DNA from 2 places in the Maridesulfovibrio frigidus DSM 17176 genome. Region 1 is predicted to be linked to the other one. Evidence: predicted binding sites of a transcription regulator. Region 1 holds the regulator's gene; the other holds the start of a gene.
What was found. The regulator sigma-54, encoded in region 1, starts transcription at its own class of promoters, with help from an activator protein. The targets are predictions, from matches to a motif close to CTGGCACGGNNNNTGCTT.

Region 1 (5,194 bases):
CAGAACCATAAAGAATATGTGACAAGGCAGCATATCGAGGGCTTCGTAGTCAATTCCACGACCACTTCTACCAACAACCACAACTATCTCATCTAAACACTCTAATTTACCGTGGGGGATGGCAATGCCATCCCCTATACCGGTAGTTCCGAGTTTTTCGCGACTCATGAGGACCTGGAGAGCTTCTTCGACATCAACCTCAAGCCCTTTGGCTTTAAGAGTTGAAACCATTTCTCTCAGAACTCCGCTCTTATCAGAGCTAGCGAGTTCATAAACAACAAGTCCCTTATCCAAATTATCATTTATTATCATCAGTTAGTATCCTGGATCAATCAATCCAAAATCGCCATTATTGCGACGGTAAATAACATTTATAGCTTCGGTATCAGCATTTCTAAAGACGAGGAACTCACTAGTAAGAGTCTGAAGCTGCATTGCGGCTTCGTCTACAGACATAGGCTTTGGCACAAAGTGATCAGTCTCAACAATAGTAGGTTCGTTATTCTCTTCTTCTGGCTCAGGGTAACTAAGAACGTCCATACGAGCAGGAGCTGTGTCCCTACGCCTGTGACTTCTCATCTTTTCGCGCATGCGTCTAAGCTGCACTTCAAGCTTATCAAGAACCAAATCCACGGTAGAGTACATATCTTCAGAGGCTTCGTAGGCCGAGATATGAATGTTATCAGTGCTTAAGACCACTTCCGCAACGTGCCGAAACTTATCTACTGACAAATTTACCTGAATATCAGTATTGTCCGGGTTTGTTATAAACTTATCAAGCTTACCAAACTTAGCGTTAGCGTATTCCTTCAAGTGGTCAGAAGCGTCAAAGTTCTTAAAGGTAAATGCAACATTCATACGGAACTCCTTGAATAAAGGGTGAATATGCTCTCTACTGAACTGCTAGAATACTTTTTTCCTCTTCGATGAGGACAGAATTCCCATTGCAGTCCGGTACTTAGCTACAGTCCTTCTGGCGATGTTGACCTCAAGTTTGTCCTTGAGCGTCTCGGCAATTTTTTCATCACTCAGAGGTTTTTTACTGTTTTCATCGCCGATCAACTGTTTGATCAGAGCCTTAACCGATTCGGACCCGACCTGAGAACCATCATCAAGTCCGAGTGCACTATTAAAGAAAAATTTAAGTTCATAAATCCCATGTGGAGTCGAAACATACTTACTGGTAGTTATTCGACTAACTGTTGATTCATGCATTTCAATATCTTCTGCCACCTCTTTGAGAATAAGCGGTTTAAGCTTGGTGACACCACTTTGAAAGAACCCCCGCTGAAACCTTACAATGGAATCCAAAACCTTATAAAGTGTACGCTGCCTCTGATAAAGACTCTTCATAAGCCACTGTGCAGATCTCATCTTATCCTGAAAATACTCTTTATCTTCACCCTTGGTTGACGCCAGAGTCTCTACATAAAAAGAATTCATCTGCAACTTTGGAAGACCGTCCTCGTTTAAGACTATAACAAAGTCTCCATCATATTCATACACATATGCATCCGGACTGACATAGAAAGAATCTCCCCCTGAAAAGCTTGCCCCTGGTAGAGGATCAAGAGTCTGCATCAGATCAAGATAACTCTTCAGGTCCTCCATACTGAGCTTAAACTTTCTTGCGAGAGGCTTATACCTTTTCTTCTCCAGATCTTCCAAATGATCTTTGACAAGAGAAACCAGTATAGGATCATCATCAAGCTTCAAAACCTCAAGCTGAATCAGTAAACATTCCTGAGGAGTACGAGCTGCCACTCCGAGAGGATCAAATCTTTGTATTCGAGAAAGAACATTTTCGACATCTTCGATTTGAGCGTAACAGGTTTCGCAAATTTCATCCAACCCTATCCGCAAATATCCGCCTGCACTGAGATTACCTAAGATACACTCACCAATGACCACTTCCTTCTCAGTAAAATCAGAAAGACACATCTGCCATGCGAGGTGTCCCTCGAGAGAAGTCTGCTTTGTTAGTCTAGCCTCAAAAGACATCCCCTCTTCCTGAGATTCAGACTCGCGAGTGCCTGCCTGCTTGGAAGTACTCGAAAACTCACCGAGATAATTCTCCCAGTCAGCATCACGTGAAATTTCTGCTTCTTCAGCAGTGGCAGTGCCGGATTCAGCATCCGCACTGTCTGTGCGTTCAACAGCTTCGGCTTCTTCCAGTATCGGATTTTCAAGAAGCTCCTGCTGAACAGTATCGAGCAGCTCCAATCTGGAAAGCTGCAACAACTTAATAGCCTGCTGCAACTGAGGTGTCATCACCAGTTGCTGCGAAAGCTTGAGTTGTTGTCTAAGTTCCAGTCCCATAATTCTGTGCCACCCTATGATACAATTAAAAGTATCTTTTAAACTTTTTAAACCGCTGAATAACGTTCGCTCAACAAATCTTTAAAAAAAATATTATTTAATTGGATTTGTTCTTGATTAAAGTATGCCACACTCCAGAAACCCATGCAAGAAATAGTACAGATTTATCCGTAATTTCAGGATATTTTAATCTTATGCAATGTACATGAAAAAACTGTACCAATGTTCGGGCTTGCTGTAAATCAGCAAACCCAAATTTTATGAATCGTGAGTATATTTATAAAAAAATAGGGAGAAAATATGGAGAAGATAAGAGAGAAAAAAGGGAGGCAAAAAACATGAAAAAGCTAAGCTGGACGGAGTGATCAGAGACTAAAACTATCCCCTAGATACAGCCTGCGAGCTTTCGTATTTTTAACGATATTTTCAGGTGCACCATTAAGAATAACACGCCCTTCGTATACCAAATAGGCTCGATCACAAATGGATAAGGTTTCGCGCACGTTGTGATCGGAGATCAAAATACCGAGCCCCATATCTTTGAGGGAGGAGATTATGTCCTGAATTTCAATAACGGCAATAGGGTCGATACCCGCGAAAGGCTCATCAAGCAAAATAAATTTGGGGTCATTAATCAAAGCTCGAGCAATTTCAAGCCTGCGACGTTCACCACCGGAAAGATAAAGCGCTGTCTGGTCTGCAAGGCGCAATATGCCAAGCTGATCTAGAAGCTCATCTGCTCTGTTGCCGATTTGTTTACCGGATAATCCAGTATGCTCGATAATTATTTCAAGATTTTTGCGAACAGAAAGTTTCTTGAAAATTGAGCTTTCCTGCGGAAGATAACTAATGCCGTGTCTTGCTCTTTCATGCAAAGGCCAGCGCGTAATCTGATTCTTATTGAGGTACACATCACCGGAAGTGGGCTTCACAACACCGACAAGCATATAGAAAGTGGTAGTCTTCCCTGCTCCGTTAGGACCAAGTAGACCAACAACTTCACCTTCTTTAACATTAAGGCTGATACCACGGACAACTTCTTTCTGCCCGTAGTTCTTAACTAGCTTGGTGGCTATTATCGAAGACATATAATTCCTGTAGAATTGAACATTAAATTACTATGGAGAGACATTATTAGGTGTATAGAAAATAGCCTCTACAGGCTTATTACCACCGACAACTTCTGAACGGTTATCTTTGAGATAGAACTTAATAAGTTCGCCCTGCACAAGATTAGGACCATCCTTAAGCTTCGCGTTACCTTCCATATATATGATAGAATCAGCTACAACATAGGTAAGCGTATCACATGAACCCTTGCGGTTATTCATTACAACCTTAACCCTGCCGTTAGCCACAATTTTTTTAATTTTATCCTGAGTATCTTTAAGAGAATCTCCACCAGCTCTAAGGTGTGCTGTAAGAGTATCAGAAGTGAGAGTAACTTCAAGACGGACAACCTTTACGTCGCCGGAAAAAGTAATGCGGTTCTTATTCTCACTGAAAGTCATTTTCTTAGAAGTAATCTTGATAGGCACATCGTCTGAAGCGCCCGCCACGCGTGCCTTCTTGGGTTTATCTTTTTTAGCTTTATCAGGAGCTACAATCGTCAAATATGCTTTGTATACATACCCGATAATCTTAGCCTCGCCCCCGGAAGTTGCGCCACCTTTATAAATCGGAAACCACTTCCCTTGAACTGGACCTACAAGCACAGCCTGCCCTACTTCCAGCTTATCCACTATAAGGGATTTTGCATTGGGCTGAGACCTTACATTAAGTACAGCCTCAGAATACATCGTACTGGTTACGATAGGAGCATTAAGAACATCTTCCATAGCTTCATCCATAGAGGCTAAAGCAGTAGCACGCTCTTGAAGTTCGACATCCTTCTTTTCAGCGGCAGCGGCAATATCAGCTTTGCGGGTATCTATTCCCGCCATTTTTTTCTCTTCTAAATTTTTAGGGTAGGCAGCTAAAAACGGCCCCCATGCATATCCCCAAACAGGTGTACCTTTCTTAACTATCGTATCAATACGATAGAGAGCGTACATTCCGCCTTTCTCTTTGCCTACCTGCGCTCTATGCCCGGGATTAAGAACCCCGACAGCTTTAGAACTTGCAACAGGCTTCTGAATTACGCTCACCTTACGGACAGCATACCGCACTCTTGCATCTTTAGATTTAAGATCTACAGAGCTTTTCTTTACAAAACCGAGTGCATCACTTTCAGCAGTAACAGGCTTATCAGCCTTGAAAATTGCATACCAATCGCCGCGCAAAAAGCCGACTTTTATCTTACTACCTTCATCCAAAGTTCCGGCAACAGCCGATTTCGATGATCGCTTAGCACGGTAATCAAGTTTACTGCCAATATACCTAACATCACCCCAGTCAACGACAGAATTACCCTGCGCAGCTGAAATTACTATTTTCTTTGAGATATATCCTACCGGTTTTTCAGACAAATCTGACGAAGCAGGATAAACTCCGAACCAGCCGCCTTTTTCCTTGCCAACTAAAAAGCTTTCACCCGGAGATAAAACCCATATAACAGGAGCTTTAAGCGAAGCGCTTTCTCTGACATTCGCGATAGATTTAGTGTTTTTGAGATTTGCTTTATCGTCGCAATAGGCAGCAGAGCTTAAAGAAATAGAAACAAGGAAAAGCGCTACACCGAAAAGTGCAGGTGCAATAGATGCAGAGAAACTGCGAAACAAGGAGTCTTTATCAAATATACTAATCAAATGTATGCTCGCTTCTATTGTGGCATTACCACCATATTCGGTGCTATCAGGGCTTCCATACCGTCTTCGATCATTATTTCTCTAGTCGCCAGATCAACTTTAACTTTTTGAGAAGTTATGTAGATCGT
Region 2 (5,194 bases), 720 kb from region 1:
ATGCTCTTTCCGCTGCCCGCGCACTCTCCCGCCACACAGAACTTTCAGCTGTTGAAATTGCAGAAAAGGCAATGGAAATTGCAAGCGAAATATGTGTTTATACCAACGATCATTTTGTTATTAAAACTCTTGATAAATAATTTCACGCAAAGGCCAATAAATGAGTAATCTTACACCTAGAGAAATCGTATCGGAATTGGATAAATTCATCATCGGTCAAGCTGACGCTAAGCGTATGGTCGCCATTGCAATGCGTAACCGCTGGCGCAGACAACAGCTCCCCGCGGAACTACGCGATGAAATTTCACCTAAAAATATTATTATGATGGGACCAACCGGTGTTGGTAAAACAGAGATAGCTCGTAGACTTGCGAAGCTTTCAGGTTGTCCATTCTTTAAGGTAGAAGCCACCAAATTTACCGAAGTAGGATATGTAGGTCGTGATGTAGAATCCATGATCCGCGATCTTATGGAAATTGGAATAGCTCTTGTGCGCAAAGAAGAGTTAGATAAAGTCAAAGTTAAAGCTGAAAAGAACGCAGAAGAACATCTTCTTGATCTGCTATTACCTTCATCAAAACCTAAAAATCCAACAATGGCTTTCTTTAATCCCAACGCCAATGCAAACGAAGCCATACCTCTTCAGGAAGAAAATCCTTCGGAAGATACAAACTCCACCCGCGAAAAATTCCGCAAAATGTGGCGCGACGGCAAGCTTGATGAACGTGAAATTGATATAGAAGTTACTGTTCAGGGCGGAACAGGCGTCGAGATCATGTCCATGCCCGGCATGGAAGACATGGGAATGCAAGTTAACGACATGATCGGAAACATGTTCCCTAACAAAAAGAAGGCTCGCAAAGTTAATATTCGCGAGGCCTACGACATCCTTATTCAGGAAGAGTCCGACAAGCTTATTGATATGGACAATGTGGCTGATATGGCCCGTGAACGTGTTGAGCAGACCGGAATTTTATTCCTTGATGAAATTGATAAAATCGCAGGACGCCATGAAAGCAGCGGTTCGACAGATGTTTCCCGTGAAGGTGTGCAGCGCGATTTGCTGCCCATAGTTGAAGGAAGTGTAGTTAAAACCAAATACGGCATGGTGAAGACAGATCATATCCTATTCATTTCAGCCGGAGCATTTCATTACTCCAAGCCTTCTGATCTGATACCGGAACTTCAAGGCCGTTTCCCGCTTCGTGTTGAGCTTCATGCGCTTGGTAAAGATGAATTCTACAGAATTCTCACCGAGCCTCAGAACGCTTTGACAGTTCAGTATAAAGCTCTGCTTGAAACTGAAAAGATCACCATTGATTACAGCCGTGAGGCCCTTGAAGAGGTCGCCGCCACAGCTCAAAAGATTAATGAAGAAACCGAAAATATTGGTGCTAGAAGACTTTACACTATAATGGAAAAGATTCTCTCAGACCTATCCTTTGAAGCTCCTGATAGATCAGGTGACTCCATCATGATCGATGAAGAGTACGTTAAAGAAAAATTGAAAGATGTAATTGAAGATAGAGATTTATCGCGTTACATTTTATAGTTCGCAACAAAGCCAATTATCAAACAAAACGGGGTTCTTATACAAAGAGCCCCGTTTTTGTCTGTTTTTTAAAATTGTGACCAAATATAAAATATGGTATCGCTGTCTAGCATTTAAACAGTACTGTTTCTAACTAGAAGACAAATAATTCAATTCGCCGCAAAAGAAAGGTTACAAAGAAAATTATGAGCACCCCCCCTGACAACAAAGAATCCATCCCTAAGATTGTAGGAACGTTTTCTTCCACCATTAAGCAAGAGATTGGAGCAGGTGCTACAAAACGGAAAGTTGTTCATGAATTTCTGTATTACGCCGAAGAAAATGATAATGGCGAAATTGCTCTCCGCCCATTAAATGATAAATTTGTACCCGCTGGTGACGAACAGATTATAAGCAAAGATGAACTTCTGGAATCCTTCACTGCAGAGATAGAGCTTCACTCTAAATCCGTTTTCCCGGCAATGAAAGAACTGGGTAAATGCTTGGCAAGAGCAGACCGTCAGCGTCAACTCGGAAAACATTTCACTGCGGAAATGGAATATGGAAAAGCCCTCACTATTGACGAAGACAATATTCGTGCAATTTTCGGAATGGGCCTCTGCTACCTTGAGCGTCAGGACGATTCTAAATCAGAGGATCTTTTTAGTAGATTGCTCGAACTTAATGCAGCTTTCAGCACTGAACACAAACATCTATTCAACGATTTCGGTATATCTCTCCGGAAGAACAAAAAGCATGCAGAAGCCATAGAGTTTTACACTAAAGCCTTAAATTTCTGCTCAGACGATGAGAACCTTCTTTTCAATATTGCCCGCAGTTTATACGAAATTGAGAAAAAGAAAGAAGCATGCGACTTTCTTGACCAGTGCCTTGAAATTAATCCAGAATTTAAAGAAGCTATCAAACTCAAGAAATTTATAAGCAAAAACTAGTTCCAGCCTAATTCCTTTTTTTATTACCTACTATTTTTACCTGACATCATAAAAATAAATCCATTTCAACCTTACGAAATGGATTTATTTTCCTACTCCCCCGCCAGTTTTATAAGATAACTCACTGATATAGCAGAACTTGAATTTTAGGCACATACCTTGCTTTACTAATACTAGCTGGATCTTTTTTCCCGCTATAAGGTAAATTGGACCGCGCGGAGTCAATATATGCGCGCCAAGCAAGGAGCTTTCTAATGTCTTTCAGCGCAATGTATGTCGGAGCGACAGGGGTTAAGGCCCACAGTATGCTGCTTCAGCAAACAGGCAATAATATCGCTAACGTGAATACTACTGCCTACAAGAGCGGTGATACGTTCCTAGAGACCCTATACAGCCAAGCTGCTACCGGGACAACTTCTGGCTTAGTTAATGGCATTACCTCCAACTCTCCAGGACAAGTGGGTAAAGGTGTAGCGATTTCTTCTACTCGCATAAATTTTGCGGAAGGAGCATTCGAAACCACTTCCTCGAGTACTGATCTCGGTATTGGAGGAAAAGGATTCTTTAGGGTTGTCGATCAGGATTCCAAAGTAAATCACTATACCCGTGCAGGAAGTTTCAGGTTCGATAAAGAGGGCGTACTCACAGATTCGCACGCTAACGCCCTTCAAGGATACGCCATTGACGCTGATGGTAACATCGGAACAGTCTCTGAAAACGTTGCTCTACCTATGAAAGATGAGCTCAACTCCTCAGGAGAGACTGTCCAAGTGGTTAAGTCAGACCCTAAAGCCACCAACCAAGTCGCAATTAAAACTAATCTAGATCACGCTTCTATAGACCATAGCCAAAATGCAGAGTCTCCTTTCTTCTCGATGCTTGGAGAATGGGACGGCACAAAGGAAATGCCTCTTGGCGTTGACGATTTTGCATATAGTACAGCTCTTCAAATATATGATGAGAGCGGCAATACGATGGACCTGACAGTATATTACGATAAGGCCTCGCCCAGTTCATCAAGCCCAACTGACAGAAGATATTGGGAATATATTGTAACAGTTCCCCCTGGAAATGATGGTAGAGCAGCGACAGATGGTACATCTGGAGCGGGCTTGCTCATGAGCGGAACGCTCGAATTTGCAGGCGATGGAACTCTCATCAATCAGACAGCATATACCTTAAACAGTAATGCTGCTGACCCTAAGGACTTAAACAACTGGACTTTGGCGAACTTCAATGAAGATGGCGAACCCATTGTAAGTGCTACCTTTAAGGGAGATGAAGGAACAGGGACCAATCAAAACGTCGCTGTTAATTTAGGTAGCAGGTCAGCTACAAATGCATGGACGACACCCGGCGGAACTGCCGCGGAAGTGGGCAGTAATGTGTCCTCACTTCCAGGCATGGAAAACGGTCGTCAGGATGCTCTCAGTACCACCAACTATAGTGGATATTCTTCTACAGTCAGCCAGTCTCAGGATGGATTCGGCGAAGGATATTTGCAAAATGTTTCGGTTAACACTGAGGGAATTCTATCAGCACACTTCTCGAACGGACTCAGCACGGATTTGTATCAAATAAACCTATACAACTTTAAGAGTCAGACCGGACTGCGGCGAGAAGGTTCAAATTACTTCTCAGAGAGTCAAGGTTCCGGAGCTGCCATTGAAGGTGTCGCTAAGACGGACGGGATGGGATCTATTCTAGGTAATAGCTTAGAAACATCTAACGTTGATCTGGCTCAGGAATTTGGATCTATGATCCTTACCCAAAGAGGTTTTCAGGCCAACTCCAAGACTATAAGCACCGTAGACCAGTTAATAAATACTACGCTAGGCATTAAGAAGTAATTACGGCTAAACACAAAAAATAAACCCCTTGCTAATTTATCAAATTAGCAAGGGGTTTTATTTTACAATAAGCAAGCCGATGTAGATCACCTAAACATAAAAGGATTATCCTTTAAGTTTAGAAGACAATAAGCGCAAATGACCACGCTCTTCATCAATACATTCTTCTACGAACTGCTGCTCTGCTTCAGGAACCATTTTCTTAAGCTCAGTGAAAAGTAAAATGGTATCTTTTTCAAAACGCATTGCTACTCTTACAGCATCTTCAAAGGAGAAATCTCCAGTTTTGAAAGCTGTAGTGTAATCAAAATTGAAAACATCATGAGAATCAATCAACGCCATTACATAGTGCGCATATTCGTCTGCATCACTTCCCGGTGGAATTTCAATATGCCCGATGCGATCGCGCATTCCCCTAAAAAAAAGCTCGTGTTTAGACTCTTCCTCGGCAAAATAATCAAAAAACTCTTTTGCACCCGGATCTTCCGCTTCGTCTGCAGCAAGCAAGTAAAAAGCCTGCCCTTTCTGTTCAATACGCATAGCGAGCTCAACGACTTCGCTAGCAGAAAAAAAACTTGCCATTTCAACCCCTTATAAAATTAAATTACTTTATTAAAAAAACAACATTACGGACTTTATTAATAAGCACAGCCCAGTATCGTATGTTACTATGAAGTGAATATTAAACATGCTCGCAAAAAGTGCAACCTGAATTGATAATTTACTGCTTACAAAAATCATGTTTTCACAAGTTAGTAACATTTTGATTGTTTGGCTACACGGAATATTGTTTACTTTTGCGATAGAAAGTTTATAAAATAATGTGAGCATATTCTTAGCATGACTCAGAATACGTACAT

Region 2: BR06_RS0103460 (flagellar hook protein FlgE) is a predicted target of sigma-54. The motif match lies at 2,632-2,649, and genes of this name have one in related genera.

Annotation. Positions count from the first base shown of each region.
Region 1 is NZ_JONL01000001.1:6,949-12,142, forward strand. Features, by position in the region: gene BR06_RS0100050 (PTS sugar transporter subunit IIA) at 1-312, opposite strand, end outside; gene hpf (ribosome hibernation-promoting factor, HPF/YfiA family) at 316-858, opposite strand; gene rpoN (RNA polymerase factor sigma-54) at 904-2,319, opposite strand; gene lptB (LPS export ABC transporter ATP-binding protein) at 2,685-3,407, opposite strand; gene BR06_RS0100075 (LptA/OstA family protein) at 3,438-5,066, opposite strand; gene lptC (LPS export ABC transporter periplasmic protein LptC) at 5,081-5,194, opposite strand, start outside.
Region 2 is NZ_JONL01000001.1:729,653-734,846, forward strand. Features, by position in the region: gene hslV (ATP-dependent protease subunit HslV) at 1-140, shown strand, start outside; gene hslU (ATP-dependent protease ATPase subunit HslU) at 161-1,552, shown strand; gene BR06_RS0103455 (tetratricopeptide repeat protein) at 1,738-2,484, shown strand; gene BR06_RS0103460 (flagellar hook protein FlgE) at 2,739-4,334, shown strand; gene BR06_RS0103465 (ferritin-like domain-containing protein) at 4,440-4,916, opposite strand.